Regions from separate parts of the Sinorhizobium numidicum genome, predicted to be linked through region 3. Evidence: predicted binding sites of a transcription regulator. Region 3 holds the regulator's gene; each other region holds the start of a gene.
The links. The regulator LexA, encoded in region 3, represses DNA repair genes until DNA is damaged. The targets are predictions, from matches to a motif close to TGTTCNNNNTGTGTTCNG.

Region 1 (7,319 bases), 1.0 Mb from region 3:
TGAAGCTTTTCGTGCCTCATGGCGTGCCCGGCGTGCTGCTGCCGCTGGTGGTGACGATTGAAATCATCTCATTCCTTTCCCGTCCCATCAGCCTTTCGGTCCGTCTGTTCGCCAACATGCTGGCCGGCCACATCACGCTGAAGGTCTTTGCGGGCTTCGTCACCTCGCTGAGCGCTCTCGGCGCGCTCGGCATCGGCGGTGCGATCCTGCCTCTCATCATGACCGTCGCTATCACCGGTCTCGAATTCCTCGTTTGCTTCCTCCAGGCCTATGTCTTTGCGGTGCTGACCTGCATGTACCTCAACGATGCCGTCCACCCGGGAAGCCACTAGGGAATAACAGTCGCTGGCTTCCGGTCGGCCTAGCCGCCGAAAGCACAAATCCTAAGCCGCAACACCATTTCGAAGGAGTTCAATCATGGAAGCGGAAGCAGCAAAGTTCATCGGTGCAGGTCTTGCATGCCTCGGTATGGCCGGCACGGCTCTCGGCCTCGGCAATATCTTCGGCAGCTATCTCTCCGGCGCGCTGCGCAACCCGTCGGCTGCTGACGGCCAGTTCGGCCGCCTCGTATTCGGCTTCGCCGTTACGGAAGCTCTGGGCATCTTCTCGCTGCTCGTAGCCCTGCTCCTCCTCTTCGCCGTCTAATAACGGATGAAGTTTCGGCCGCGGCCCTCAGGGTCGCGGCCGCGCATATTCTTGCACCTTGGAGGTGAGCATGTTTGTGACCGCGGCTTATGCCCAGCAGTCGACCCCCACTGAAGGCGCCGAAACACACGATGCCACTGCGGCCGGTGAGGTGCACACCGAAACGGGTGTGGCCCACGAAGGCGAGGCTGGCTCCGGCGTTTTCCCGCCCTTCGATTCGACCCATTTCGCATCGCAGCTGCTCTGGCTCGCGATCACGTTCGGCCTTTTCTATCTCCTGATGTCGAAGGTCATCATTCCGCGCATCGGCGGAATTCTTGAAACCCGCCATGACCGAATCGCGCAGGACCTCGATGAGGCCTCCCGCCTGAAGGGCGAGGCAGACGCCGCCATCGCAGCCTACGAGCAGGAACTCGCAAACGCCAAGGCCAAGGGCCACTCGATAGCGGACACTGCCCGCGAGGCCGTCAAAAGCAAGGCCAACGCCGAACGAGCCACTGTCGAAGCCGAGCTGGCGAAGAAGATCGCCACGGCCGAGGCGCGCATCGCCGATATTAAGACCAAGGCGCTTGCCGACGTCGGCGCGATCGCCGAGGACACGGCAGCCGCGGTCGTCAAGCAACTGATCGGCGGGACTGTCACCAAGACCGAGATCGCCGCGGCGGTCAAGTCGTCGGCAGGCAACTGAGGAGCGACCAACCATGGCACTTGATGCGACTTTTTACGCCCTCGTCGGCCTGATCCTCTTCTTCGCCCTCATCGCCTATCTGAAGGTTCCGGGCATGGTTGCCAGTGCGCTTGATGCGCGTGCCGACAAGATCGGCAACGAGCTTAAGGAAGCCAAGCGCCTGCGCGAAGAGGCGCAGAGCCTGGTCGCCGAATATCAGCGCAAGCGCAAGGATGCCGAAGCGGAAGCTGCCAGCATCGTCGCTGCGGCGCAGCGCGAAGCCGAAATGCTGACCGCGGAAGCCAAACAGAAGACCGAGGAATATGTCACGCGCCGCACGGCGCTTTCCGAGCAGAAGATCAAGCAGGCCGAAACCGACGCGATCAACGCGGTGCGTGCGGCTGCCGTCGACCTGGCGATCAGCGCGGCCGAGAAGGTGCTGGCGACCAAGACCGATGCCAGCGCTCAAGAGGCGCTCTTCAAGAAGACACTCGGCGAGGTCAAGACCCGCCTCATTTAAGTTTTGATCCGGTCTTGCGAATTCGAGAGCTCCGCTTCGGCGGGGCTTTTTTATTGGGATGTGACGTCTGGTGCCGGGCAGTATATGCGGCTGCCGTCCTGCTCGCCTTGACGTCATGCCGGCAGGCGGCACGACCGGGTTGCGCCCGGCAAACGCTCCCGCAAAATTTATGAGGTTCTGCGGCCGCGGCCTGGGTCCGCTATCTTGCATGCGAATCGCACGCGCGCCTTTTCGCGCGCCGGCGTTACGCCGTCCGAAACGGGCGAAAGGTTAGGCGATGCAGGGAACAGGGACCGTGGCTGTCGATCGCAGTGCGATGCTTCTCTGTTGCATAGCCCACATGCGTGGCAAAACCATAGAGGGGGAAGGTGGCATCGGCGCGCGCCATCATCCGGTCTCGGGTAACCTTGGCGACGATGGACGCGGCGGCGATCGACGCGGATCGGGAATCGCCCTTGACGATCGCCTTCGCATGGCAGGAAAGACCCTGAGGAACATCGCGGCCATCGATGAGCGCGAAACGTGCCGCGATCGCTAGGCCGTCGATGGCGCGCCGCATGGCGTCGAGACTTGCCTTGAGAATATCGGTGGTGTCGATATGCGTGGCCGAGGATGAGGCGATCGAGACCGTCGCCGTCGCCATGATCTCTTTGAACAGGACCTCGCGCTGTTCCGCGCTCAAGAGCTTGCTGTCGTTCAGTCCGGCCGGAATGAGATCGGGATCGAGAATGACAGCGGCTGCAACGACCGGACCAGCGAGCGGGCCGCGTCCGGCTTCATCCGCGCCCGCGATCGGCCAAAAACCGTCTCGGCGTGCGGCGAGTTCGAAGCTGAAGTCCGGAACTGGCAGCTCGAGAGGAAAAAGGGGGGAATCGGGCGATTTGCGACGTGACATGCGGGGGACCCTCGCATATTCGCCCGATTCCCTTCAAGCCCCCCGGTTCGATTGCGGCGGTGACCGGGAGGAAAACCAGCGCCATCCAGAGGCAGGGGAGGGCACCGGAGTCGAATTTTGCATGAAACCATTCCTGGACGTCCAAGTCCTGCACCGGGTATCGTTGATCCTCAACGCATCAGATTAAGCTCATTAGAGCGGACGCCTGGGGGAACGCCGATGCCTTCCTCGTCCCGCTAGAGCAGCGACAGTTGGACGCCCATCCCAAGCGGAGGCACAAAAATATCGTTCCGCAATTGCCGCCGGGTAAGATTGAGACCAAGTCGCTTGGCAGCGAGTTCGAAGCGGCGGCCGATCTGCCACGCATAGGGACCTGCCCCCTTCATGCGCTTGCCGAATTCGGCGTCATAGTCCTTGCCGCCGCGCATGGACCGGATGAGCGACATGACATGCCTGTAGCGGTCCGGATAGTTCCTCAAGAGCCAGTCCCGGAAAAGGGGGCTCACTTCGAATGGCAGACGCAAGAGCACGTAACTCGCTTCCGAGGCGCCCGCCGTCTTGGCTGAGTCGAGGACGCGCTCGATCTCGTGGTCGTTCAATGCGGGAATGATCGGGGCAACCAATACGCCGGCCGGAATGCCTGCTTCCGAGATTGCTCGAATGGCCTCGAGCCTCTTGGCCGGCGTCGACGCCCGCGGTTCCATGGTCCGCGCGAGTTTTCGGTCGAGCGTCGTCACCGAAATGCCGACCCGCGCCAGTCCTTTTTCCGCCATTGGGGCAAGAAGGTCGATATCGCGCGTCACCAGGGCCGATTTCGTGACGATCATCACCGGATGGTTGGCCGCCTTCAGGATTTCGAGAATCTGGCGCATGATCCGCCACTCCTTCTCGATCGGCTGATAGGGATCCGTATTGGTGCCTATCGCGATCGGACGAACCTTGTAGTCAGGCCTTGCAAGTTCACGCTCCAGCAGGCGTGGCGCATCCGGCTTGGCAAAGAGCTTGGATTCGAAGTCGAGACCGGCCGAGAGCCCCATATAGGCGTGGGTTGGTCGGGCGAAACAATAGATGCAACCATGCTCGCAGCCGCGATAGGGATTGATCGAACGATCGAAGGAAATATCCGGAGACTCATTGCGCGTTATGATGGCCTTCGGCTTCTCGACCTGAACTTCGGTCTTGAACGGCGGCAGTTCCTCGATGCTTTGCCAACCATCATCGAAGACTTCACGCGTTGTGGGCTCGAAGCGTCCCGACATGTTGAGGCCGGCGCCACGCCCACGGCGGCGGTCGATCTCAATCCTGACGCCACTTCCCTTGACGATCGCTTCGGCCATGTCTGCGGTATTGCCGGGCGCAAAAGCACCTTGCTTGAGTTGAGACAGCTCGCTCATCGGAAAATCTCCCAGGAACCGCACACTTGATTCCGTTTCGTCCTGATTATTTTCCTATCCCAGGAACGAGAACAAAGCAAGAACAAAACATGGTGCGGCGCAGAACGTCGAAGAAGGAGAGATGGCCGAAGGGGCTTGCCGCCCAAAGGGTTGTGGCATTTGGCCGGGCAATACGCTAGGAACGATTATGCTGACGATTATCATGGAGACACGGGATAACGAAGCGGAGCTGGCCCAGACGCTCTCGGCGCTTGTTGCCGGCGCGGTGGAGGGACTTGTCAGCGACGTCATCATCCTCGATCACGGGTCGAGCGACGGTTCGGTGCGCGTTGCCGATGCGGCCGGCTGCCGCTTCTGCCTCGATTGGGATCTCGGCGATATTCTTCGCTCGGCGCGCGGCGAGTGGCTGATGCTGCTGGAGCCGGGCGCTCGCCCCGTCGGACGCTGGGTGGATGAACTCGCGGAATACGTATCGCTCAACAAGAGTCCGGCACGGTTTTCTCCGTCGCGTATGCACAAACGCTCGTTTCTCAAACGCCTGTCACGCAAGACGCCACCGCTTGAGGCCGGCTTTTTGATGCGAAAAAGGGATGCGGTTGCGGTCGCGCGCGCCAACATGCGACTGAGCGACATCGCCAGCGGTCGGGCCGTGCGCAAGCTTGCCACCGAGCTCGTTCCGGCCTGGGTCGCTGCAGGCAATCGATCGGTCGAGCAAGCCTGACCGCAAGATGGGGCGTGCCTTGCGGCACCCCCGAAGCGACCCTCAAATAAACTTTTCTGGGAAATCTTTTGCTATGGATGCTCCACGTCGTTTTGTGGGCACCATGTCGTATAGCTACGTGGACCCCCCGGTTGGATGGTCCGGAAGGAGGCGTCTTCGCTTCGCTCGAAGTGGTCTGGTGATTTGCCTCTGCCGCTTCGCGCTTGGCTGACGAGGAGGAACATACAGCATTTATCTGTGGAAGGCTGTTCCAAAGGGAACATGTGGGTCGTCAGCCCCGCTTCAGATGTTCGTCCAGCCGCGGCATGATCTCTACGAAGTTGCAGGGCATGTGCCTGTAGTCGAGCTGCTGCTTCAGGATTCCGTCCCAGGCATCCCTGCAGGCACCCGGCGATCCGGGCAGGACGAAGATGAATGTGGCGTTGGCGACGCCGCCGGTTGCCCGTGATTGGATCGTCGAGGTGCCGATCTTCTCATAGGAGATCCGGTGAAACACTTCGGAAAATCCATCCATGCGCTTTTCGAAAAGCGGCTCCAGCGCTTCCGGCGTCACGTCGCGGCCGGTGAAACCAGTGCCGCCGGTGGTAATGATCACGTCGATGGCATCGTCCAGCGTCCAGGTTTTCACCTGATCATAAATCTTCTGCCGATCGTCGGGAACGATCGCGCGCGCTGCGAGCCGATGACCGGCCTCGCGTATCCGCGCCTCGAGCGTGTCGCCGGACCTGTCGTCCGCCGGCGTTCGCGTATCGGAGACGGTAAGAACCGCAATACCCACCGGAATAAAGGCACGTGTTTCGTTGATCCCGGGCATTGGCGTTATCCTTCTTTCCCTACCGTTCGAGCGGCGACAACGTACCATCCCGTATGAGCAGCGGAAATGCCCTCAGCGGCGCGTTCTGCGTCGTCGTCGCTGTCGAATAACCCGAAGCAAGTGGCGCCTGAGCCGGACATTCGAACGAGCCTCGCACCGGCGGCTTTCAATGCGCCCGAGACATCCCCGATCACCGGCTCAAGAGCTCGCGCAGGCGGTTCCAGATCGTTGCGCATGTTGGCCATCGCCGCGATCCATTCCGCACGCGTTCTTGCGCTCCGCGGGAGGGCAAGCGGCGAATTCGTCTTCTCGACCAGCATCCGAAAGATCACCGGCGTCGAAACCGCGACGCGCGGATTGACAAGGATGATTGGAAAGGATGGAAGGCGCGGAATGGGGGTAGTCTCCTCGCCGATGCCCTTTGCAAGCAGCGGTCCGCCGTCGAGGCACATCGGTACGTCGGCTCCGAGCTCGAGGGCGAGGCTCTTGAGCCTCGCCGGCGTCATTGATGCACCCCAGAAGGTCAATAGCCCACGAAGCGTCGCGGCCGCATCCGCCGAGCCGCCGCCGACGCCCGATGCGATAGGCAGGTTTTTTTCGAGGTGGAGATGGACGGGGCTTGTCGCACGGCCCTCCGCCGTCAGCCCCCGGCGCAGCAGGTCGCGGGCGCGAAGAACGAGGTTGCCGCGCCTGTCATCCGCAGAAAGCGGCAAATCCTGTGAAAAGCGGCCCGAAACGGTAAAACGGTCGATATCAGCGGGTGCCAGACCGATCCGGTCACCGAAATCGGTAAAAGTGACCAGGCTTTCGAGAAGATGATGGCCGTCGGCACGTTGTCCGACGACATGCAGCGCCAGATTGATCTTGGCGGGCGCCGCATAGGTCAATGCGAAACCCGGAATTCCCTCTGCCTGCATATTGTTATCAGGACTTTTTGCCCGGCGTCGCAGTCGCGGGACCAGCCTTCTTCGGCAGCTTGTCCTTGGCGTCCGCCGCGGCCGGAACCCGTTCCTTGAGCGGCGGCAGACCGTTTTCGATCTTCGCCTTGATCTTCGGAATTTCCGCTTCCTCGGGCTTGAGTTCCAAAGTTTGGTTCCACTGGAACACCGCTTCGAGCTTGCGGCCGACCCGCCAGTAGGCGTCGCCCAGGTGATCGTTGATCGTCGCATCGCCGGCCAAAAGTTCGGCGGCGCGCTCCAGCTCCCTGACCGCCTCGTCGAAGCGGTTCATTCGGAAATAGGCCCATCCGAGCGAATCGACGATGTAGCCGTCGTCGGGCTTGAGCTCGACAGCCTTACGGATCATGTCGAGGCCCTCTTCGAGGTTCTTGTTCATGTCGACCCAGGAATAGCCGAGATAGTTCAGAACCTGCGGCTGGTCCGGATTGAGCTCCAGCGCCTTGCGGAAATTCGGCTCTGCCTTATCCCACATCTTCTGCCGTTCATAGGCGATGCCGCGCTGGAAGAACACCGTCCAATCGCTGCGTTTCGGCACGGGGCCGATCGCTGCCACCGCCCGATCATAAACGTCGCCCATCTCCTTGTAGTCCTTGGCGTCGGAGAGCACGCTGCCATAGGCGAGATAATTGCGGATATTCTTCGGATCGACGTCGATCAGTGCCTTCAGATGCTTCTTCGCCTCGTCGACCTTGCCGATGCTGGCG
Region 2 (7,319 bases), 590 kb from region 3:
TGTGCATGTGGCGCCACATGTTGGTCCAAAATCGGAGGAGGGGGCAAATGGCGGCTACGCGACACATCGGCAAAAACCTGGCAGATTTCTGCCGTCCGGACCGGATGGCGCTCATCGTCTATGATATGCAGGTCGGCATCGTGCGGCAGGTCAAGGACGGAGCCGAGATCGCAGCGAAGGTCCTGAAGGCCGTCGAGGCTGCCCGGCAAGGCGGCTATCCGGTCATTTTTCTTCGCCACATGTCGATGCCGCGCGAACTCATGGGCGCATTCCAACTGCGCCAGGCGATGGCCTGGCAGCGAACTGATGATCCGGACGCGGTCAAGCCGTGGTTCCTGCGCGGCACGCCCGGCTTCGAAATCGTGCCCGAACTTGCGCCGCGGGAAAGCGAAGCGATCCTCGACAAGATCACCTTCTCGGCCTTCGAGGGAACGCCGCTTTCGATCATCCTGCGCGATCTTGGGCTGACCTCCTTTGCGATCTGTGGCATCGCCACCGAGATCGGCATCGACCCGACCGTACGCCATGGCGCCGACCTCGGCCTCGTCCCGATCGTTCTCCGTGACGCCTGCGGGCCGGGACATCACGAGGCGGCCGAGCGGTCGCTGGACAATATCGCCTTCATGGGCGATGCGATCCTCTGCCAGGTGGAAGAAATTGTCGGAGCAATGGGGTAACCTTCGCCCGCGCGCGCCTCGCCGCCCGCCACACTTGCAAAAATCTCTTTCAGCCCAGGATTTGAAAAATGAGCGAAGCTTTCTCCATTCGCCCGATAAGCCGCACCGACTATGAACAATGGCTGCCGCTCTGGGATGGCTACAATGCCTTCTACGGCCGCTCGGGCGAAACCGCGCTCGACCCGGACATCACCAGGATGACCTGGTCGCGCTTCTTCGATACCTATGAGCCGATGCATGCGCTGGTCGCCGAAAGCGACGGCCGGCTGATCGGCCTCACGCACTACATTTTGCACCGCAGCACGACCTCGATCCAGCCGAACTGCTATCTCCAGGACCTTTTCACCAGCGAGGCCGCTCGCGGCAAGGGCGTGGGCCGGGCGCTGATCGAGGGTGTCTATGAGCGGGCGAGGTCGGCCGGTTCGCCGCGGGTCTATTGGCTGACGCATGAGACGAACCACACCGCGATGCGGCTATACGACCAGGTGGCGGAGAAGTCGGGGTTCGTGATGTACCGAAAGATGTTTTGAGTGGAGTGCGACTCGATGTGAGGCCGCTAATGGACCCCTCTCTGCAAAATCTAACGTTTGGCCTTCGCCTAAGCCGTTGATTTTTCTTTCTCCGCCGCTTAGGGGAGGGGGCGACTGCCGTTACCGCCGGTAATCGTCCGCCGGCTCGTGCTGCAATCACACGCGCTCCACAAACCCGTCCAGCACCCGCTTCTGACCCGCGCGATCGAAATCGATCGTCAGCTTGTTGCCTTCGATGGCGGCGATGTTGCCGTTGCCGAACTTGATGTGGAAGACGCGGTCGCCGACGTTGAAGCGTGAGGGTTCGGCGGTCGTCGATTTGGCGACCAGTTCGCCGTCGATGGTGCGGGTGCGCGGGCCTGATTCGCCGTAGCCGATCCGTTCGATAGCGTGGCCGGAGCGGGTGCCCCAATTGTCGCGGGTCGCCTCCGAGCGGTGCTGCTGCGCGCGTTTCCAGCCTGGTGTCTGATAGGAGTTCTCGAAAGGATCGGCCTTGTCGAAGCGCGACTGGCCATAGCCGCCGCGGCCGTAACCGCCGTAGGAGACTTCCTGTTCGGCCACTTCCACATGATCGATCGGCAGTTCGTCGAGGAAGCGCGAGGGCAGCGTCGATTGCCAGAGCCCATGAATGCGGCGGTTCGAGACGAACCAGATATGGCAGCGGTGCTTGGCGCGGGTGATGCCGACATAGGCGAGGCGGCGCTCTTCCTCGAGGCCGGCTCGGCCGCCTTCGTCGAGCGAACGCTGATGGGGGAAGAGGCCTTCCTCCCAGCCCGGCAGGAACACGGTGTCGAATTCCAGGCCCTTGGCCGAATGCAGTGTCATGATCGAAACGGCGTCGAGATCCTCGTTCTGTTCGGCATCCATGACGAGCGCGACGTGTTCCAGAAACCCGCGCATCGACTCGAACGCCTCCATCGAGCGGATGAGTTCTTTCAGGTTTTCCAGGCGCCCCGGCGCTTCGGCCGATTTGTCGGCCTGCCACATGGCTGTGTAGCCGCTCTCGTCGAGGATCTGCTCGGCGAGTTCCGTATGCGGCGTCGTTTCGAGCAGCGTCTGCCAGCGCCGGAAATCGGTGACGACGTCGAAGAGCGCCTTGCGCGCCTTCGGCTTCAATTCGTCGGTCTCGATGATTTCGGCAGCGGCGGAAAGCATGGGGATGTCGCGGGCGCGGGCATAGTCGTGCAGGGTGCGAACCGTGGTGTCGCCCAAACCCCGCTTCGGCGTGTTGACGATACGCTCGAAGGCCAGGTCGTCGGCGGGCTGACAGACGAGGCGGAAATAGGCCATGGCATCGCGGATTTCGAGCCGTTCGTAGAAGCGCGGGCCGCCGATGACGCGGTAGTTAAGACCGAGCGTGACGAAACGGTCTTCGAATTCGCGCATCTGGAACGAGGCGCGCACCAGAATCGCCATGTCGTTGAGATTGTGCTTGCCCCGCTGAAGCTGCTCGATCTCCTCGCCGATGGCGCGGGCTTCCTCTTCGGAGTCCCAGGCGGCGTGCACATGCACCTTCTCGTCGTCCGGGTTGGTGCGCTCGGTGAACAGCGTCTTGCCGAGACGACCCTCGTTATGGGCGATCAGGTGGGCGGCGGTGCCGAGGATGTGCTCGGTCGAGCGATAGTTGCGCTCGAGTTTTATGACCTTGGCGCCGGGGAAGTCCTTCTCGAAACGGAGAATGTTGTCCACCTCGGCGCCGCGCCAGCCATAGATCGACTGATCGTCGTCGCCGACGCAGCAGATGTTTATCTGCTGCTGTTTGTTTGCGCTCACGCTGTCGCCGCTTGAGCGGCTGCGCTCCGCGGGGGCGGACGAAACGTCGTCCGGCCAGCCTTCGCTGGCTCGGGATTCGCCCGGATTTCCTGCGCCAGTTCGCTCTGACGAGCGAGGCCGCTGCGCCAGCAGCCGCAGCCACATATATTGCGCGGTGTTGGTGTCCTGGTACTCGTCGACGAGGATGTAGCGGAACTTATCGTGATAGTCCTTCAGGACGTCCGGATTGGCGCGGAACATCCGGATCGGGTGCAGCAGGAGATCGCCGAAGTCGCAGGCGTTGAGCGTCAGCAGCCGGTTCTGATAGGCCGCGTAGAGCTCGCGGCCCTTGCCGTTGGCGAAGGCGCGGGCATCGCCCTCGGGAATCTGCGAGGGATCGAGGCCCTTGTTCTTCCAGGTGTCGATCATGCCGGCGAATTGTTTGGCGGGCCAGCGCTTGTCGTCGAGCCCTTCGGCCTGGATGAGCTGCTTGATCAGCCGCACGACGTCGTCGGTATCGAGAATGGTGAAATTGGACCTCAACCCGACGAGCTCGGCGTGGCGGCGCAGGAGCTTGACGCCGATCGAGTGGAAGGTGCCGAGCCAGGGCATGCCTTCGACCGCATGGCCGACGAGCACGCCGATGCGCTCCTTCATCTCGCGTGCGGCCTTGTTGGTGAAGGTGACGGCGAGGATCTGCGAGGGGTAGGCACGGCCGGTGGAAAGAATATGGGCGATGCGGGTGGTCAGCACGCGGGTCTTGCCGGTGCCGGCGCCGGCGAGCACGAGCACCGGACCTTCGAGCGTTTCGACGGCTTCCGTCTGCTCCGGATTGAGGCCGGCGAGATAGTCCGGCCGTTGAGCCTTGTCGCGGGCGGCCATGGCGCGCGCGGCGATGCCGCCGCCGGCAGGCGCGGGCTTGCGCGGCGCCGGCTCCTCGTCGAAGAAGGGAATGTCGTCAAAACCTTTGCTCATGCGGCCCAATGTAGTGATTCGGGACCGAAAGGCCAGAAAGGATGTTCTTCTTTTATTCCGGATTCTTTACCGATCGGGACAAGCCTGTGGAAAGACAGGCGTTTTCCCGCCGGTGGTTTCCGAAACCCTATGGTCCGCCGGTCGCGTCGAACGCGGGATCGACCGGAACCTGTAGCGCCGTGGCCAATTGGTTGGTCTTGGCGGCAAGCGAGATGACGCGCAGCAGATCGGCATGCTCGGCCTCGGTCATGCCTTTGGCCTTGGCGGAAGCCGTGTGCGAATGGATGCAATAGCCGCATCCATTGGTGACGGAAACCGCGATATAGAGCATTTCCTTCACCAGCGGATCGAGCGCCGAAGGCGTCGCCATGACCGCCTTGACCTCTTGCCAGGTGCGTTCGAGCAGGTCCGGATCGAAGGCGAGCCAAGGCCACATGTTGTTGATGAAATCCGATTTCCGGGTGGCGCGGATATCATTGAACACGGCTTTTACGCGAGGGTTGCTTTCCGGGTCGCCGGGCGGGGTCACAGTGCTCATCGTTTCTCCTGTCGAACTGCAGCGCCATGCGTCTTTTCAGACGCACAAAGGTCGCTGTAGCACTTTGAATTGCTGCATGTTTTTATCCTTAAATTCGGCTCCGATCTAAGGAAACATGCATGGGTCATCCGGCCGGATGCGCCGAACGACGCATCCCAAATGAATCTCGATATCAGACCAGCGCGAAGACGCGAGCCGGCCCGCCGGTGCCGCCGCGGTGTTTTGGCGCGCCGAGAACCAGAGTGGCGCCTTTCGCCGGCAGCTTGTCGAGATTGGCGGCGGCCTCCAGGCCCCAACGGCCCTCCGGCAGCCAGGCATTATGGGTGGCGAAATCGGGCGAGGGGCCATGGTCGAGTGACAGCGTATCGACGGCGATGCCGGCCGCCTTGGTCTCTTCGAGCAGAAACTTGGCAGTCTCGACGTGGAAACCCGAAAAGTGCAGCTTGCCTTCGGCGTCGGCGCTTCGGAACTTGTCCGTGCCGACATGGGCGGCCCAGCCGGAGAGCATGGCGACGCAAGCATTCTCCGGAATATCGCCATTGGCGGAGACCCATGCCTTGATGTCCTCCGGCGTCACCTGCGCGTCCGGGTTGGCGGATGCCTTCTCGCGGATGTCGACGACGCAGAGCGGCACCACGAGCTTCTCGACGGGCAGTTCGGCGACCGACAGGCCGTCGGCCGAGAAATGCAAGGGTGCATCGACATGCGTGCCGGTATGCTCGTTCACCCGGAGTTCGTAGAGGTTGAGCTTGTGTTCGGCATATTTGAACTTCTGTTCGCGGAAGAACTGCTGTTGACCGAAGTAAGTCGGAAACTCCTCGTGAAGTTCATGGGTGAGGTCGGTGACGCTGCTGTGACCGGTGGCAAGCGCCGGCGGTGCCACGCCCAATCCGGCGACGGCCATGCCCGCCGTTCCGGCGGCGGCCGCGCGGAAGAAACCGCGCCGCGACAGCATCCGCTGCTTTACCGATTCCATAACGCACGCATCGCACATTGTGCTTCTCCTTATATGAGTTCAATGTCGGAACCGTTCGGAAATGCTGGCCAGAGGGAAAGCAGAATAGACGAGCCGGGAACCCTGTAAACATCGCTTCTCTGCTGAAACCATGGAATTCGGAGTCGATCACAGGCGCCATCATGCCGCCAACAAATTCGCTTTTATTACAATTGCGTAATGATGGCATTCCGAGATTGCCCGAACGCGCGCAACTAACGATACTCAGGGCAAATCGGAACGTTCCGCCGGCAGACGCCGCGCTGGAGCGCTTTTTTTATTTGGAGACATGAATGCGCCTTTGGAAGCAGCTGGCGGTCAGCGTCGTTGTCCTCGCCGTGGGGGCCGCCGCCTGGGTGCGCTTTGCGCCGGGAGCGGGCGAAACGCTGGCGGCGATCGGGGTCTCGCACCCCCTGATCGATGCATTGTCCAAGCCACAGAGCGGCGAGGGAGAGGGGGGCAGACAGCGCAACGGCGGCAGTGGAGGCGGTTTTGGCGGTGCGACGCTGGTTGTCGTCAAGCCCTCCGCGAGCGCCGTCGTCAACGACAGGCTCAACGCCATCGGCAACGGCGAGGCGATCCATTCCGTAACCGTGACACCTGCGGCAACCGGCAACCTCACCGAGATCCTCGTCAAGTCCGGCGACAAGATCGCCGAAGGCCAAGTGATCGCACGGCTCGACAGCGAGGATCAGAAGGTCGTGGCGCAGCAGGCCAAGCTGACACGCGACAGCGCTCGGGAAAAGGTCGAGCGCTACCGCAATCTCAGCACGGCGCGCGCGGTGACGGCGGTCGAAGTGCGCGATGCCGAGATCGCATTGCAGGCGGCCGAGCTGGCGCTGAGGGCCGCCGAGCTCGATCTCAAGCGGCGTAACATCATCGCACCATCGAAGGGCATCGTCGGCATCATCACTGTCAATGTCGGCGATTACGTCACCACGTCGACGCCGATTGCCGTCGTTGACGACCGCTCGGAGATTCTCGTCGATTTCTGGGTGCCGGAACGCTTTGCCAGCAAGATTTTCGTCGGCCAGCCGGTGACGGCGAGCGCGATCGCGCAGCCCGGCGGCCAGCTTGACGGTGTCATCCATGCGATCGACAACCGTCTGGACCAGGCGAGCCGTACGCTTCGGGTCCGTGCGCGGCTCGAAAACCCGGACGACATGCTGCGCGCCGGCATGTCCTTCTCCGTCACCATGACCTTCGACGGCGACCGCTATCCGACCGTCGATCCGCTCGCGGTCCAATGGAGTTCCGAGGGGTCCTATATCTGGCGAGTCAAGGGCGACAAGAGCGAGCGCGTGCCGATCAAGATCATCCAGCGCAACCCCGACAAGGTTCTTGTCGATGCGGAACTCGCCGAAGGCGATAATGTCGTGACGGAGGGCGTGCAGCGGTTGCGTGACGGCGGCGCGGTGCGCGTCGCCGGTGAAACGCGGACCGACCCTGAGCAGAAGGTGGCGGGGGACGCGCAATGAATATCGGCATGGGGGGGCATCACCCAAGTGGAGGGCAGGGCGGAAAGACCGGGTTCACCGCGCTGTTCATTCGCCGGCCGATCTTCGCTCTGGTGGTCAACACGCTCATCGTGGTTGCCGGGCTCGCCGCCTGGAACGGCGTCGAAATCCGCGAATTGCCGCAGGTCGACCAGCCTGTCATTTCGGTGACGACGCAATTCGACGGCGCTTCACCTGAAACGATCGACCGTGAGGTCACCTCGGTGATCGAGGGTGCCGTCTCGCGTGTTCAGGGGATGAAGGCTATTTCCTCGTCCTCCTCCTTCGAGCGCAGCCGCGTGACGCTCGAATTCTCTGACGCGACCGATATCGGCCAGGCGGCGAACGATATCCGTG
Region 3 (7,319 bases):
ATGTCGTGAAGTTGCTGCAGTGCTTGCCCTACGGCGCCTATTTCGCGCTTCTCAACTGGCTCATTCCTTGGCGGCCGCCCACCGTAGCGAAGAAGCAGTCCAATTCGGACGAACAGCCGCGTCAGGCCGTATGAAGGACGAGGACTGCGCCGAAGACCAGTGAAAGGCCGACCCAGCCGATCGGCTTCAGCTTTTGACCGAAAAGGAGACGGCCGCAGATGGCCGTCCCGAAGACGCCGGTGGCACCGAGCACGGCATAGGCGATCGCAAGCTCCATGCCTCTGACCGCTTCCGCGAGCAGCGCGAAAGCGGCAAGCACGAGCACAATCGAGAGAGCGCCCCAACCGCGGTGGGCAAAGCCGTTCGATTTAGTGGAAGCGAGGTTTGCGGCGACATCGACGAGGCCGGCCAGAACCGCAAGGGCGAAATGGAGATTAGAGGGGGTCACCGGTTGCTTCCTCCGTTTCCTCTTCGCCGCTTTCACCGGCGTTGACGAGGAGAATTCCGGCAACCGCCATCGACAGGCCGACCACCTCGCGCGCGGTCAGCACATGGCCGAAGACGAATATCGAGACGAGCGTAATGAGGGCGACACCCGCCCCCTCCCAGATCGCATAGGCGACGCCGACCGAAATCGTCTTCACCGCCCGTGACAGGAACACATAGGAAAGCGCGATCGAGGCATACATGACCGCGTGGCCGAGATATGCGCCGGGGGCCGCCCTCATCGCCGTGAGGCCAGCGACCTCGGTCGCGATCGCGAGTGTCAGGAAAAGCCATGCAGGACGCATGAGGAGCCTTCATGAAAGATCTTGCTACACGACAAACGAAAAGAGCCATTCGGGCCTTTGCCGCGAATGGCTCTTTGAAACTGGCTCCCCGGGCCGGATTCGAACCGGCGACCTATCGATTAACAGTCGAGTGCTCTACCGCTGAGCTACCAGGGATCATCTGCGCCGCAGAAGTGAGGCTGCTAATACAAATGCTTTCTCGATTTGCCAAGCGCTTTTTCAAAAAAAATCACCGGACCGGTTGCGAGACTGTGGAGAAAGACCCAACTCTGGGGGACCAGTCGTGAAAGAGGAATGATGACGAAGGGTAGAAAAAAAATACATTTCGGCATCGATCCGCAGACGCATGAGATCGTGCTGGGCAAATGGCGCCTCAAACTGCCGGAATCACCGGCAGTGCGGGTTTTGATCGGCTCGCTCCTTATCGTCGGCGGCGTGCTGGGCTTCCTGCCGGTTCTTGGCTTCTGGATGATTCCTTTGGGCCTGCTCGTGCTTTCGCACGACATACCCTTTGTCCGGCGCCGACGCCGTAAACTTGCAGTGTGGTGGGCGCGCTGGCGCGGTACGCAGAATTCCTCCAGCAAATCCTGAGAATCGATCAATCCAGTTGCTGTGTCCGCAAGCTACACACATTGGCGCCAAGCAACTAATCGTCGGCTAGATAGGCACGACGGCGGTGATCTATGCCGCGTTCCGGGTCGATAGCGGGCCTGCCGTAGATCATCTCAATTCGGCCACTGCCCCTCATGGCGGATTTCCATTCATTCATTTCCATTCCAGGCGGCGCTCGAAACAGACCAATTCGGCTTGACTTGCCGATCCGGAAATCCAATCCGCCGCAATTCTTGCGGCCTGCACGCCCGCAGTAGTGGACATACGGGACAGCCTTGCAATGCAGTTCCGCGCCCTGTTCATCACTCGCACTTCAGGATCATAAGAGTATGGAGTATATCTATTAGATAACTCTGAATTAGGTGCGTGGATACGCGCCGCTTATTAACGAAAATAGACAAGGACGCGCCATGGCACGACGTCTCGTCGGTCCGTCAGCGTTCCAATATATAAAGGGAGGGTAATGATGTTTCCGTCATCCGTTCGGTTCGTTTTTGTTGCCGCCTCTGCTTTGGGATTGCAGCCTTTCACGGCACAGGCCGATGACACGCAGATTGCGCGAGGGGAATATCTCGTCACGATCGGCGGCTGCAACGACTGCCACACACCAGGGTATTTCTTCGGAAAGCCGGACACCTCGCGTTTTCTCGGTGGTTCAGATGTTGGTTTCGAAATTCCAGGGCAGGGTGTTTTTGTCGGCCGCAACATAACGCCCGACAAGGAGACTGGAATTGGCAGCTGGACCAAGGAGCAGATCGTGACTGCGATACAGACCGGAGAGCGGCCCGACGGCCGTATTCTCGCGCCGATCATGCCGTGGCACGCATTCGCGCAGCTCACCGCTGAAGACGCCGCGGCAATCGCTGCTTTCCTTCAAAGCCTGAAACCGGTCAGCCATGAGGTGCCGGGTCCGTTCAAGCCGGACGAGAAGGTATCGACCTTTATGTTCCGGATCTTGCCGCCGGGCGAAACCGCAGCCGCAGCGCCAAGATAGCCTTACGCATGCCGGGGGGAAGGCCGGCCGGAGGCTGAGACGGAAGAACGCCGTCTTACCAGACGGTGCTGACGCCTGAGATCGATTACCTGGACGGAGGAGGGCAAGCTGCGGCAGCCTTCGTTCAGGAGCGTTGTGGAAACCTCATATCGGAAATCACCGAGGACAAATTTCCGAAATTGCCTCTTGCGGTTTCCAGCCAATCATTCTAAATCCGCGCCACGACTTGAGAATTCAAGTCAGAGAGGCCTCGTGGCGGAGTGGTGACGCAGAGGACTGCAAATCCTTGTACCCCGGTTCAATTCCGGGCGAGGCCTCCAAGATTCCCCCTAATGAAATCAACGACCTAAGCTTCTAACACCGATGCGGTGAGGTGATCAGCCAAATCGGTTGCGCGGAATTGGCAACGCCGCTCTTAACAGAGGCGAGCCAGCAACGAAGTTCTGATTTTATGCCGCGGAGAAGGTCGGTTCGGCGACTGGGGTTGGAACGAAATATGGACAGCCGCGGGGCGTTAGTATCCATTAGCGTCGGTTGTGGCTTCTGTCCGAACGAGGCTGTCAAAGCATCGTCGTCTCGCAACGAGCAGCGGCAGATCTTGTTGCGTCAGACCAGTGCTGCCGTCCATCAAGCTAATGATAACGGCGGATGAGCCCGACGAGCTTACCCTGAATCTTGACCCGATCCGGCCCGAATATTCGTGTTTCATAAGCCGGGTTAGCCGCCTCGAGTGCGATCGAAGCACCCTTGCGGCGGAATCGCTTCAAAGTCGCTTCCTCGTCGTCGACCAGAGCAACGACGATGTCCCCGGGATTGGCCGTACTCGTGTTTCGGATGATTACCGTATCACCGTCGAAGATGCCCGCCTCGATCATCGAGTCGCCCTTGATTTCAAGCGCGTAGTGCTCGCCGCTGCCGATCATTTCAAGCGGCACGGTAATGTCGTGCGTGTTGTTCTGGATTGCCGAGATCGGAACGCCCGCTGCGATTCGTCCCATCACAGGCACAGTTACGGATGCAGTCTCTACCGGCGGTGCCGACCTCGCCGTCGGCGGCGTTGCGGGCGGTTTGCCTAAGCTCCCCTCGATGACGCTAGGCGAGAAGCCACGCCGGGGTTGAGCTGTTCCCGAATAGGCTTCCGGCAGCTTGATGACCTCCAGCGCGCGGGCCCGATTGGGCAGCCGGCGAATGAAGCCGCGCTCCTCAAGCGCGGTGATCAAGCGGTGAATGCCGGATTTCGATGCGAGATCGAGAGCGTCTTTCATCTCGTCGAAGGAGGGCGGCACCCCGGTTTCCTTCATTCGTTCATGAATGAAAAGAAGCAATTCCTGTTGCTTGCGGGTCAGCATGGCGCGTCACTCCAGAATCGCGAAACAAATCAAGAACAGACACTATCTGTTCCATATGTGTTCCGCAAGTACCTAAAATTCCGTGAATTTCGCCGACTATTTAAGTTTCGAGGTCAGTGGAGTGGTTTGGGCAGCATACCGACGGACCATTACCGGAAGCCTCGGGGCCGGCGGCGAGGAATGGTCATATTGGCTGCGGCCGAAAACAACGGTTACCCGGCTCGTTCTAAGCGCCTGCGCGCAATACCGGTGCTGGTGACGTGGATCCGAAGGCCCAGGGAAATATTCGTATCAAGACCGTTTGGGCTCGGCGTGAGGTGGTTCTTCCTTTTCGTCAGGTTTCTTGCCGGGTTCCTCTTCGGGAAGCTTGTCAGGCTGTGGTTCTTTGGTCGGGGGATCGGGCACCTCGAGCGGAGGCACAGGGTTCGGAGGGATAACTCCTGGCCCTGGCCCAGGGCCGATCGGATCAGGTACTGCATAGGACGCCATCATCAACCTCCTTTCGGTGTGATGCTGAACCCCCTGCAGTCGCAAATGTTCCTGTGGAAGTGGCCCGGGCTTACCCTGTACAGTGAGCATTCCCGCGGTTGTTGGTCAGGCGCCAGAAAGCGTCGGGCGCGGCACTCGCGCAGCATGATCGCCCGCAAGCTCCGGCGACCCCTACGCTTATAGTTTGCAGACGTTCCGCCGGAGTACCGCACGTCACGTGCGGCTCGATGCCGCCCCATTGCATGTCGCCTGATCGAGTTCCGATCCTAGTAGGCCAAGCGCAGACCGCCCGGGGTCAGAACGTCGAAATCGGGTTCAGGATATGGTCCGTACCATTGAGTGTATGTCGTGTTGCCTGCTCCAGTGCTTGCACATCCAGAGAGTGTGAAAAGTGCAATTGCCGCGGCTGCCATCAGAAATTTAACAGGCATGGTTTTTCGCCACCTAGTTGCCCAGGCCTCAAGGGCCAGACTGTAACTTTCCCTCAGATCATCTTCCTTGGCAAGCGCACCGCGAGGGTCGGGGCGCGTGTCGGATATCGAGACGAAGCTATTCCTGTCCGACCTTCGCGTCTCTATCGATCGGAAGAATAAATGGCATGGAGTCAAACAGTTAAAAGCCAATGGCGGAGGAGGTGGGATTCGAACCCACGGTACGCTTTCGCGCACGCCGGTTTTCAAGACCGGTGCCTTAAACCGCTCGGCCACTCCTCCGGGCAGCGCGTTATTGCGCGAAGCGAGCCACGTTTGCAAGTTTTAACCGGCGAGGCCGCGCGATTTTCTTGACGCGCAATAAACGGGTGGCCGGCGCGCCTGTCGTACCGTCTTGTCGAGGACCGACTCGGTATTTGCCTACCGCAGACGGCGCTCCGGTCGACCATGATCTGTGGTTGCTTTGCTCCCGTGCGCCTTCGGCGTCATCTTGGCGGTGGCGTATGAGGCCATGGCTGTGGACTTGCCGGACCACGAATTGTGGGCCTGCTGCGCGACGTAGAAAACGAGTGCGAAGGCGGCGTTTAACTCGAGCATTTCCTCTACGGCTGAAAGAGCCCTGGAGTCGGTGGCGACGTCGATGACCTGCGCGAGGCCGATGAATCCTATGTGGAGAAAGATGAGGATGTGATCCGTCAACCACGAGCCTGCGCCCCTCAGCCCGTTCCCCAACTGCCTGGCGGCAAACAGCATCGCGCCCGCAGACACGGCAAGCATCAGCCCCACCCACAGCCAGGCGAGGATCGAGCTGATGCCGTTCAACAACCGGTAAGCCAGTATCAACAGGTCGTGGAAACCGTCCAATTCGCCGCCGCCATAGAGCTCCGGTGGCTCAAATCCGAAAACCCTGGAGCCGAAGCTGGTTTCGTCCAATAACTCGGCGAGTCCGATCAGCCCTGCCACTACGAGCGGCGTGCGCAAGCCCCATATTGCCGATGCCGCTCCCGCTCCGAACGCGGCTATCGCCAGGCACACGACGCTCGCCATCTCGATGATGCCGTCCTCCTGCAGGAGCAGGGGACGGACGTGCGGAACGAGAACCGCCGCGGAGGCAGCAGCAAGGGTGCAGAACCCTATTGCGGCCAACGCGCAGACCAGCAGCCGGGATTGGTCGGTCGACCGGGCCAGCCGCGGATCCGCCAAAGCAATGGCCGCGGCTTCACTTGCGGTTTCGGCATGGCGGCCTCTTTCCTGCGTGATCTGTGCCAAGGTGTCTTCCCTCTGTAACAAAACTGCCAAGAAAACGTCACATAAGGCCGCTTTCCGGCGAGGGAAGGGCGAGGCGGCAAATGACCTAAAGCCGCGCTCATGCCTTTATAGGCGACCCCCTGGCGGACCGCCGCAGGACCGCAATGGTGAGGCGCACACCGCGCCGCCACCTTCATCGCCAGGCTTTGTGCGGCTGCCTTGCCTTTACCTTTCGTAAACCATAAGGCGAGGTTTCAGGCACACCTTCGTCTCTTGGTTCGCAATTTCGCCTTGTTGTTGTCATGATTAGCCGACTGTCTCGTTTCGAGACGCCGAGATTTCCGCGGGGGCTAGAGCGGAATGTTTCGGGTACGGCTTTGCGAATCACCTTGTGGGACAGATGACATCCAGTAGAAATGCGGCATATCTTGTGAGGGGATTACGTCTCGCAGCAGTTCCTCTGCTTTGTGCGGCGCTTGCCGCGTGCGGCTCGACGTCCAGCATCAAGAAGACCAAATCGCGCAGCAAGGAATACTTCGCCGAATCTGTTTACGGCGTCAAAGCGAGCCCGCGTGTCGCCACCGGACGCAACATCCCGAAGGGCGGCGGTCGCTACCAACTCGGCGGGCCCTATCAGGTCAAGGGCAAGTGGTACCAGCCGAAAGAGGATTTCGGTTACAGCAAGACCGGCATGGCTTCGTGGTATGGATCCGCCTTTCATGGGCGGCTGACTGCGAATGGCGAAGTCTACGACAAATACCATCTTTCGGCCGCGCACCCGACCTTTCCGCTGCCGAGCTATGCCCGCGTCACGAATCTTGAGAATGGCACTTCGGTCATCGTGCGTGTCAATGATCGCGGTCCCTATGAATATGGGCGGATAATCGACGTTTCCTCGAAGACCGCCGATCTTCTGGACATAAAGGGCAAAGGCAGCGCCAAGGTTCGCGTGCAGTATGCCGGCCGCGCGCCGCTCGAAGGCAACGATATGCCCTATCTTATGGCTTCCTATGTCAAGAAGGGCGATCGCAGTCCGGGCGTTATGCCGGAGGGGCAGATTGCGACCGGCGTCATGGTCGCCTCCAACGAGCCGTTGCGCAACCAGGTTCAGGATCTCGGTACCGTGACGATCCCTCGGAAATCGACGGTTGATACTGGCGTGCCGGTGACCGCCCTTGCGGAGCCGACGCAGGGCTCTGGGACGCCGCGGGCACTCACGGATTTCGTGATGCTGCCGGAGATCGGACCGATTCCGACGGAACGGCCGGAATTGATCCCACTGCCGAACGGTAACATGGCCTATGCTGCTGCGGCTTACGTCGAAGTTCGCGTCAGCGACAAGGCCTCGCCGTTCGAGGCGATCATGGTCGATCCAAATCCGTTGACGCCCGATTCCATTCTTGCC
Region 4 (7,319 bases), 1.8 Mb from region 3:
GATTTAAGGAACCATGCAGTAGAGCACGCCGTGCGTTGCGGCTCTCGACCAAGGTTACTCTATTCATCTGAATCGGGTTTTAGACGGTCGGTTTCGCGACGCTCCCGTTTCGTCGGACGCCCCGCGCCGCGCTCGCGCGTCGCCTGCTCGAAGGCCGTGCGGCTCTCCGCCGGCGCTGACGGCGTCAGGTCCTCGTAAAGCAGGCGAGCCTCTTCATAGGGGCCTCGCCGAGATCCCGGCAGCAGCACCCGCAGGACAAGATCACGTCGTTCGAGCGACAATTCCAGGGTGTCGCCCGCCTTGATCTGCACGGATGATTGCATGGCCCGCTCGCCATTGACGGCCACATGGCCTGCCTCGATCGCCTTTTGGGCGAGCGAGCGCGATTTGATCAGCCGCGCGAAGAACAGCCATTTGTCGAGCCGCTGACGCAGTAGGGGCACGGACGCTGGCTGTTTCTCCATGGGCGCGCCTATTTCTTTAGCTGCTCCTTGAGAGCGGCGAGTTTAGCGAAGGGCGAATCCGGATCCAACGGTTTTTCCTTGCGCGGCGGACGTCCTTCGAATTTCACGCCTGCCGGCTTTCCGCCCCGCTCATGTCGGTCGGGACGATCCTTGCGCTGGCCGCCGGATTTTCCGTCCTGCGCTTTGCCGCGCGCGGGCGCGCCGTCCTTGCGGCCGCCTTCCCTGCCATCGGCCTGACCGTGACGCTGGCCGCCCCGGCGCTGATCGCCGTGATGACGGCCGCTCTGGCGCTGGTTGTCCTGGCGCGTACCCGGGCGCCAAAGAAGAACGGGCTTGGCCTCGACGGGTTCTTCCGCCTGCGCGGGAGCCTCGTCGCTGCTGGCCTCCACCACCGGTGCCTGCGCCGCCGCCGCATGATCGGCGTCGGCCGCTTCGGCTTCGCTGCCGGCATCCGCCTCGCCATGCTCGACAGGTGCTTCGGTGGATGTATCCGCCTCGGTCGGCTCGCCGCCTTGGTTCGCGAGGAATGCCGCTGCCTCCTCGGCCGTGACGCTGTCGGAGCGATAACCGAGACCCTTGAGAATCTCCTCCATATCGTCCGGCGTTGCGCCAAGGATGGACAGCATCGCCGTCGTCGTCATGAAGCGGCGGCCGTCATAGGCCCCCTCCGGGCGCGGTGTCGTGCCCGGCTTCCACTGCAAAAGCGGGCGGATGAGATCGGCGAGCCGCTCGAGAATGTCGATCCGAACCGCACGCTTGCCAAGGTAGCGGAACCCCGCAAGCTTGTAGAAAGTACGCTCAAAGGAAGGATCGGTGACGACGGAGGTGCGACCGGCAGCGAGCATCGGAATGAGTTCGCCGTAACCGGGCTTGTCGAGGCCGTCATTCTTCAGCGCCCAGAGCAGTGTGATCAGCTCCGCCGGCGCCGGCTTCAGCAGCGCAGGAAGAAAGATGTGGTAGGCGCCGAAACGGACACCGTATTTGCGGATCGAGGCGCGGCCGTCCTGGTCCAGCGACTTCACCTCGTCGGCGACATCGCGGCGGAACAGCACACCGAGATTCTCGACGAGCTGAAAGGCGAGGCCCTTGGCGAGACCCTCGAGATCCTCCGCTCGGGAAATATCGTCGAGCGGCTTCAGCACCGTGCTGATGTGATGGTTCACAAAGCGCTCGATCCGCGCCAGCACATGCTCGCGGGCATTGGCCTGGAGCTGCTCGTCGGCCAGCAGGATGACGCGCGGGCGCATGACGTGGTCGCTTGCGGCAAGCCGTGCCACCGGATCGCCGAGCCAGCGAACGAGGCCGTCCGACGCCAGCGCCAGATCGCCATTGCCGGCCGCATGCAGACGGGCAGCACGCGCCTCGAATTCCAGCGCAAGCGCCTTCTGGGCGGCGCCCTGAACGGCTTTCGCATCCGACCCCTCGCCACCGGCCGCCAACGTAAACCGGAAACCGGAAAGTTGACCTACATGGTGTCCCTCGACGAAGACATCACCATTCACACTGATTTCTGCTTCCAGCATCGCATTCTCTCTCAGGCGCTTCATGAGCACAGATGTCCTGCGATCAACAAAGCGTTTCGTCAACCTTTCATGTAACGCGTCGGACAATCGATCTTCGATTTCCCGCGTCTTTTCTTGCCAGTGTGTCGGATCGGCAAGCCATCCGGGCCGGTTGGACACATAGGTCCAGGTCCTGATCTGCGCAATTCGCGCCGAAAGTGTGTCGATCTCCCCGTCCGTGTGGTCGGCGCGGCGAACCTGTTCGGCCATGAAATCCTCATTGACCGTGCCGCAGCGGATGAGATCCGCATAGATGGTCGAGATCAGGTCGGCGTGCTGCACCGGTGTAATACGGCGATAGTCCGGTAGGGCGCAAGCCTCCCAGAGCTTTTCCACTCGCTCGGAAGTAGTAGCGACATCCGCGACTTCCGGATAGCGCGCCAGATACTCCAGCGCCTGCTGATCGACGGCCGGAAGGGCGCGCGCCAGGCCAGAAACGGCCGGCGCCGCCTCGAGGCTCTTCTTCAGCTCCTTCAGCGACGAATAGTCGAGTGCCTTCGAGCGCCATTGCAGCACCCTGACGGAATCGAACTCGTGCGACTCGATCCGGTGCACAAGCTCGCTGTCGAAGGGATCGACGCGCCCCGTCACCCCGAAGGTGCCGTCGCGGACATGGCGCCCGGCGCGTCCAGCGATCTGGGCGAGTTCGGCAGGGTTCAAGTTGCGATACTGGTAACCGTCGAACTTGCGGTCCTGCGCGAAGGCGACATGATCGACGTCGAGGTTGAGGCCCATGCCGATGGCATCGGTCGCCACCAAGTACTCTACGTCTCCCTCCTGATAAAGCCCGACCTGGGCGTTGCGGGTGCGCGGCGAGAGGGCGCCCAGCACAACCGCGGCGCCGCCGCGTTGCCGACGGATAAGTTCGGCGATGGCATAGACCTCGTCAGCCGAAAAGGCGACGATCGCCGCGCGATGCGGCAGGCGGGTGATCTTCTTGGACCCGGCATAGAGCAGCTGCGACATGCGCGGCCGCTCGACGACGGTGATGCCGGGAAGGAGATGCTCGAGAATGGGGCGCATAGTGGCCGCTCCGAGCAGCAGCGTTTCGCCTCGCCCGCGCAGGTGCAGCAGCCTATCGGTGAAGATATGGCCGCGCTCCAGGTCGCCGGCAAGCTGCACTTCGTCGATCGCCACGAAGGACGCCGTCGTCTCGCGCGGCATCGCCTCGACCGTGCAGACCGAATAGCGCGCCCGATGCGGCGCGATCTTTTCCTCGCCGGTGATCAGGGCGACGTTATGGTGTCCGACCTTCTCGACAAGACGCGTATAGACTTCGCGCGCGAGAAGCCGCAACGGCAGCCCGATGACGCCGCTGTCATGTGCGACCATACGCTCGATCGCGTAATGCGTCTTGCCGGTATTGGTGGGTCCGAGCACCGCAGTCACGCCGCGGCCACTGAGGATCATGGATTGAAAGGACACGTCATCGATCCCGGGCATTCTCAACGAGCCGGCACGCCTTCGCGCTCCAGCGGGGAACAGATGCCCACGCGCCGGAGCAAACGCAAGGGGCGCGGACAATTAAAAAGCGCATGACGCTGTGCGCCATATCTAGGAGCTTCGGTCCAGCTCCCATATTAGCACGCGGAACAGCGGTGGAACGAATCGGCGACGAATCGCTGACTCTCATCGATTCACTGTATGTTCACGGCTACATATAGATTTCAATAGCCTGTTTTGCACCATATGCTGAATCAACTCCGATAAGGTCCTTTGAAGGCCCACGGAAGACGTCCGTCTTCATCGCCGGACGGTTGAGCGACCCAAAGGATTCGGAATCCAAGACTCTGGAATGTCTGGAAAATTTTAACCGCGATTCGCTTGCGGATTCGCTCAATCCAGAAATAAGAATCGCCGTGGTAACTTCTTGGTCAAAGCCAGAACGAATCGGCGACGAATCGCCGACAGATCAACTTCCTGTTTTGTTCACCACAACATGTAGTAGGGCTGGTGCTTCGCAACGGATAGAATCACCGAGGAATTTTTTTCGAATCCGGGTACAACAGGACCGCCCCAGTTGTGTTGACCGATAGCGCCCCGCCTCGAAACGAATCCGGCGCCACTAGGGGCGCCGGAACTGCTGGCCCGGGTTGAAGTGCGATCAGACGAAGAATTGGCCGCCATTCGCCGAGATCGTAGAGCCGGTGATGAAGCCGGCGTCATCGGAGGCAAGGAACACGACGCATCGCGCCACTTCCTCCGGCTCGCCAAGGCGGCCGACGGGGATTTGCGGGATGATCCTCTCGTTCAGCACCTTTTCCGGCACTGCGCGCACCATCTCCGTACCGATGTAGCCCGGGCAGATAGCGTTGACGGTGACGCCTTTTGCCGCCCCCTCCTGTGCCAGTGCCTTGGTGAAACCAAGGTCCCCAGCTTTGGCGGCGGAATAGTTCACCTGACCCATCTGGCCCTTCTGGCCGTTGATCGAGGATATGTTGATGACGCGGCCGAAGCCGCGGTCGCGCATGCCCGGCCACAACGGATGCGTCATGTTGAAGAGGCCGGTAAGGTTGGTGCTAATCACTTCCCCCCATTGTTCCGGCGTCATCTTATGAAACATCGCGTCCCGGGTAATGCCGGCATTGTTGACGAGAACGTCGATCGGTCCGAGATCCGCCTCCACCTTGGCGATACCCTCGGCACAGGCCTGGTAATTGGAGACATCCCATTTATAGACGGGGATGCCGCTGTCCTCCCGGAAAGCCTGCGCCTTTTCTTCGTTGCCCGCATAGTTTGCGGCGACTTTGTATCCAGCCGCCTTCAAGGCCACCGAAATTGCTGCGCCGATACCGCGGGACCCGCCCGTAACCAATGCTACCCTGCTCATGCTCGCCTCCACTGGTTAACTCAATTTCACAAAGGTTTAGAGTGCCACGTCCTTTCAGGCCCGCCGCTTTGGCACTCCGAAATGGTGCACAATTTCTCTTCAAGCTGGGTCCGCCCGAGGAGTCACGCCGCCTCCGGTCCGGCGCGCTGCGGATCGCCGCTGCGACCAAGGCTGGCGGGGACCCAATGTAAAAAGACGGCCAGCAGACCGGCAAACTGCACGCCGACTGCGGTCTACATGCGCTCGACGCACATTGCGATGCCCATGCCGCCGCCGATGCAAAGCGTCGCAAGCCCCTTGGAGATGCCGCGCCGCTTCATCTCGAAGAGCAGAGTATTGAGAACGCGGGCGCCGGAGGCGCCGATCGGATGACCAATGGCGATCGCTCCGCCGTTAACGTTGACGATCGCCGGGTCCCAGCCGAGATCCTTGTTGACGGCACAGGCCTGCGCCGCGAAGGCTTCATTGGCCTCAACGAGTTCCACGTCACCGACGGACCAGCCGGCCTTCTCCAGCGCCTTTCGCGACGCGGGAATGGGTCCCGTTCCCATGATTTGCGGGTCGACGCCCGCTGTCGCCCAGGAGACGATCCGGGCAAGCGGCTGAATGCCGCGCTTGGCCGCCTCTGCTTCCGTCATCAAAAGCGTGGCGGCCGCGCCATCATTGAGGCCGGACGCATTGGCTGCAGTCACGGTTCCTTCCTTGTCGAAGGCAGGCCGGAGCTTCATCATGGAATCGAGCGTGGCACCATGGCGGATATATTCGTCCTGATCGACGGTCACGTCGCCTTTGCGGGTCTTTACGACAAAGGGCACGATTTCGTCGGCGAACCGGCCGGCCTTCTGCGCGGCCTCCGCCTTGTTCTGCGAGGCAAGCGCGAATTCGTCCTGCTCCTCACGCGTCAACTGCCACTTGCGTGCGACGTTTTCAGCGGTGATGCCCATGTGATAGCCGTAAAAGGCGTCGATGAGCCCGTCCTTGATCATCGTGTCGACCATCTTGAAGTCGCCCATCTTCACGCCGCCGCGAAGATGCGCGCAATGGGGCGCCATCGACATCGATTCCATGCCGCCGGCGACGATGATATCCGCGTCACCCGTTGCGATCTGCTGCATGCCGAGCGCCACCGCGCGCAGTCCCGAACCGCAGAGCTGGTTCATGCCCCAGGCGGTCTTTTCCTGCGGAACACCGGCCTTCATCGCCGCCTGCCGCGCCGGGTTCTGCCCCTCGCCCGCCGGAAGGACCTGGCCGAGGATCACCTCGTCCACTTCTCCTGCCTCAACGCCCGCCCGTTCAAGCACCGCCTTAATGGCACTGGCGCCCAACTCGTGCGCAGGCGTGGTGCCGAAGGCCCCGTTGAAGGACCCCACGGCGGTGCGGGCGGCGCTGGCGATGACTATGGAGGGACTGCTCATGGGACGTTTCCTCTTATTTCCTTTGCCTGATGCAAGCAGACTGGCAAAGCCTTGGGCGCGAGTCAAACGTCTTGATGCCCCGCTACAAAAGCTTCACGTTGCCCAACCCGCCATGTTTCGCACCTGCGTCGCCGCATTGCACAAAGAGATTGTCAGCGGCGCTCTTTTGCGGATACTCTGAAAAACACAATAAAGACGGGACGATGGGGAAGAGGAGACCCTGATGGCGAAGAATGAAGGCCAGATCGTTATCAAGAAATATGCGAACCGGCGCCTCTACAATACCGGCACCAGCACCTACGTGACCCTCGACGACTTGGCCGTCATGGTGAAGAAGGGTGAGGATTTCGTCGTGCAGGACGCGAAGTCCGGCGAGGACATCACCCATTCGGTGCTGACGCAGATCATCTTCGAGCAGGAATCGAAGACCGGCAACACGCTGTTGCCGATTTCCTTCCTGCGCCAGCTGATTTCCTTCTATGGCGATCAGATGCAGATGGTCGTGCCGAGTTATCTCGAACACTCCATGCAGGCCTTTACCGAGCAGCAGGCGCAGATGCGCGAGCAGATCAACAAGGCCTTCGGCGATACGCCGCTCGGCAAGAACCTGCAGGTGCCGCTGCAACTGGTCGAAGAACAGGTTCGGCGCAATACCGAAATGTTCCATCAGGCCATGCAGATGTTCTCACCTTTCATGGCCGCTCCGCCGGCCAAGGAAACGAAGAAGGCCGAGGCAAAGGACATCGACGAACTGAAAGAACAGCTTCGCGCCCTGCAGACGAAACTCGACAATCTCGGCTGAGAAATTACCCAGCCGAACCCTGCCGATCCCTCCCAGAGCCATCGACGCGTCGCGACCGGCCGAGCACAGCACCGGCGTGGTTCCGTGCGTGCGTCTCAGTAGACGCACGGCGCTATAGTCTCGCTTCGAGGCGGAAATACACGCCAAAAGAGAAAGGCCGGCAATGCCGACCCTTCCAACTTTATCCGCAGTGTGGCAGCGCTTATGCGCTTTCCTTCGGCGTCAGAACCTGGCGACCGCGGTACA

Region 1: a site for LexA is predicted at 4,189-4,206, ahead of PYH37_RS15245 (PA0069 family radical SAM protein). Genes of this name have one in related genera too.
Region 2: a site for LexA is predicted at 3,977-3,994, ahead of PYH37_RS23070 (ATP-dependent helicase). Genes of this name have one in related genera too.
Region 4: a site for LexA is predicted at 3,615-3,632, ahead of PYH37_RS28695 (helicase-related protein). Genes of this name have one in related genera too.

The regions. Positions count from the first base shown of each region.
Region 1 is NZ_CP120368.1:869,293-876,611, forward strand. It holds gene PYH37_RS15220 (F0F1 ATP synthase subunit A) at 1-332, shown strand, start outside; gene PYH37_RS15225 (F0F1 ATP synthase subunit C) at 418-645, shown strand; gene PYH37_RS15230 (F0F1 ATP synthase subunit B) at 716-1,333, shown strand; gene PYH37_RS15235 (F0F1 ATP synthase subunit B) at 1,347-1,832, shown strand; gene PYH37_RS15240 (ribonuclease HII) at 2,077-2,727, opposite strand; gene PYH37_RS15245 (PA0069 family radical SAM protein) at 2,964-4,121, opposite strand; gene PYH37_RS15250 (glycosyltransferase family protein) at 4,309-4,842, shown strand; gene moaB (molybdenum cofactor biosynthesis protein B) at 5,114-5,656, opposite strand; gene PYH37_RS15260 (4-(cytidine 5'-diphospho)-2-C-methyl-D-erythritol kinase) at 5,662-6,573, opposite strand; gene PYH37_RS15265 (tetratricopeptide repeat protein) at 6,581-7,319, opposite strand, start outside.
Region 2 is NZ_CP120368.1:2,458,601-2,465,919, reverse strand. It holds gene PYH37_RS23080 (cysteine hydrolase family protein) at 48-677, shown strand; gene PYH37_RS23075 (GNAT family N-acetyltransferase) at 746-1,207, shown strand; gene PYH37_RS23070 (ATP-dependent helicase) at 1,364-3,934, opposite strand; gene PYH37_RS23065 (carboxymuconolactone decarboxylase family protein) at 4,062-4,472, opposite strand; gene PYH37_RS23060 (cyclase family protein) at 4,645-5,466, opposite strand; gene PYH37_RS23055 (efflux RND transporter periplasmic adaptor subunit) at 5,760-6,944, shown strand; gene PYH37_RS23050 (efflux RND transporter permease subunit) at 6,941-7,319, shown strand, end outside.
Region 3 is NZ_CP120368.1:1,871,031-1,878,349, forward strand. It holds gene PYH37_RS20190 (SDR family NAD(P)-dependent oxidoreductase) at 1-134, shown strand, start outside; gene PYH37_RS20195 (SMR family transporter) at 122-448, opposite strand; gene PYH37_RS20200 (SMR family transporter) at 435-791, opposite strand; tRNA gene PYH37_RS20205 (tRNA-Asn) at 873-947, opposite strand; gene PYH37_RS20210 (hypothetical protein) at 1,086-1,382, shown strand; gene PYH37_RS20215 (c-type cytochrome) at 1,870-2,397, shown strand; tRNA gene PYH37_RS20220 (tRNA-Cys) at 2,644-2,717, shown strand; gene lexA (transcriptional repressor LexA) at 3,030-3,746, opposite strand; tRNA gene PYH37_RS20235 (tRNA-Ser) at 4,859-4,948, opposite strand; gene PYH37_RS20240 (hypothetical protein) at 5,087-5,935, opposite strand; gene PYH37_RS20245 (septal ring lytic transglycosylase RlpA family protein) at 6,315-7,319, shown strand, end outside.
Region 4 is NZ_CP120368.1:3,638,387-3,645,705, forward strand. It holds gene PYH37_RS28690 (RNA-binding S4 domain-containing protein) at 60-464, opposite strand; gene PYH37_RS28695 (helicase-related protein) at 473-3,451, opposite strand; gene phbB (beta-ketoacyl-ACP reductase) at 4,131-4,856, opposite strand; gene PYH37_RS28705 (acetyl-CoA C-acetyltransferase) at 5,090-6,271, opposite strand; gene phaR (polyhydroxyalkanoate synthesis repressor PhaR) at 6,495-7,073, shown strand; gene rpmF (50S ribosomal protein L32) at 7,276-7,319, opposite strand, start outside.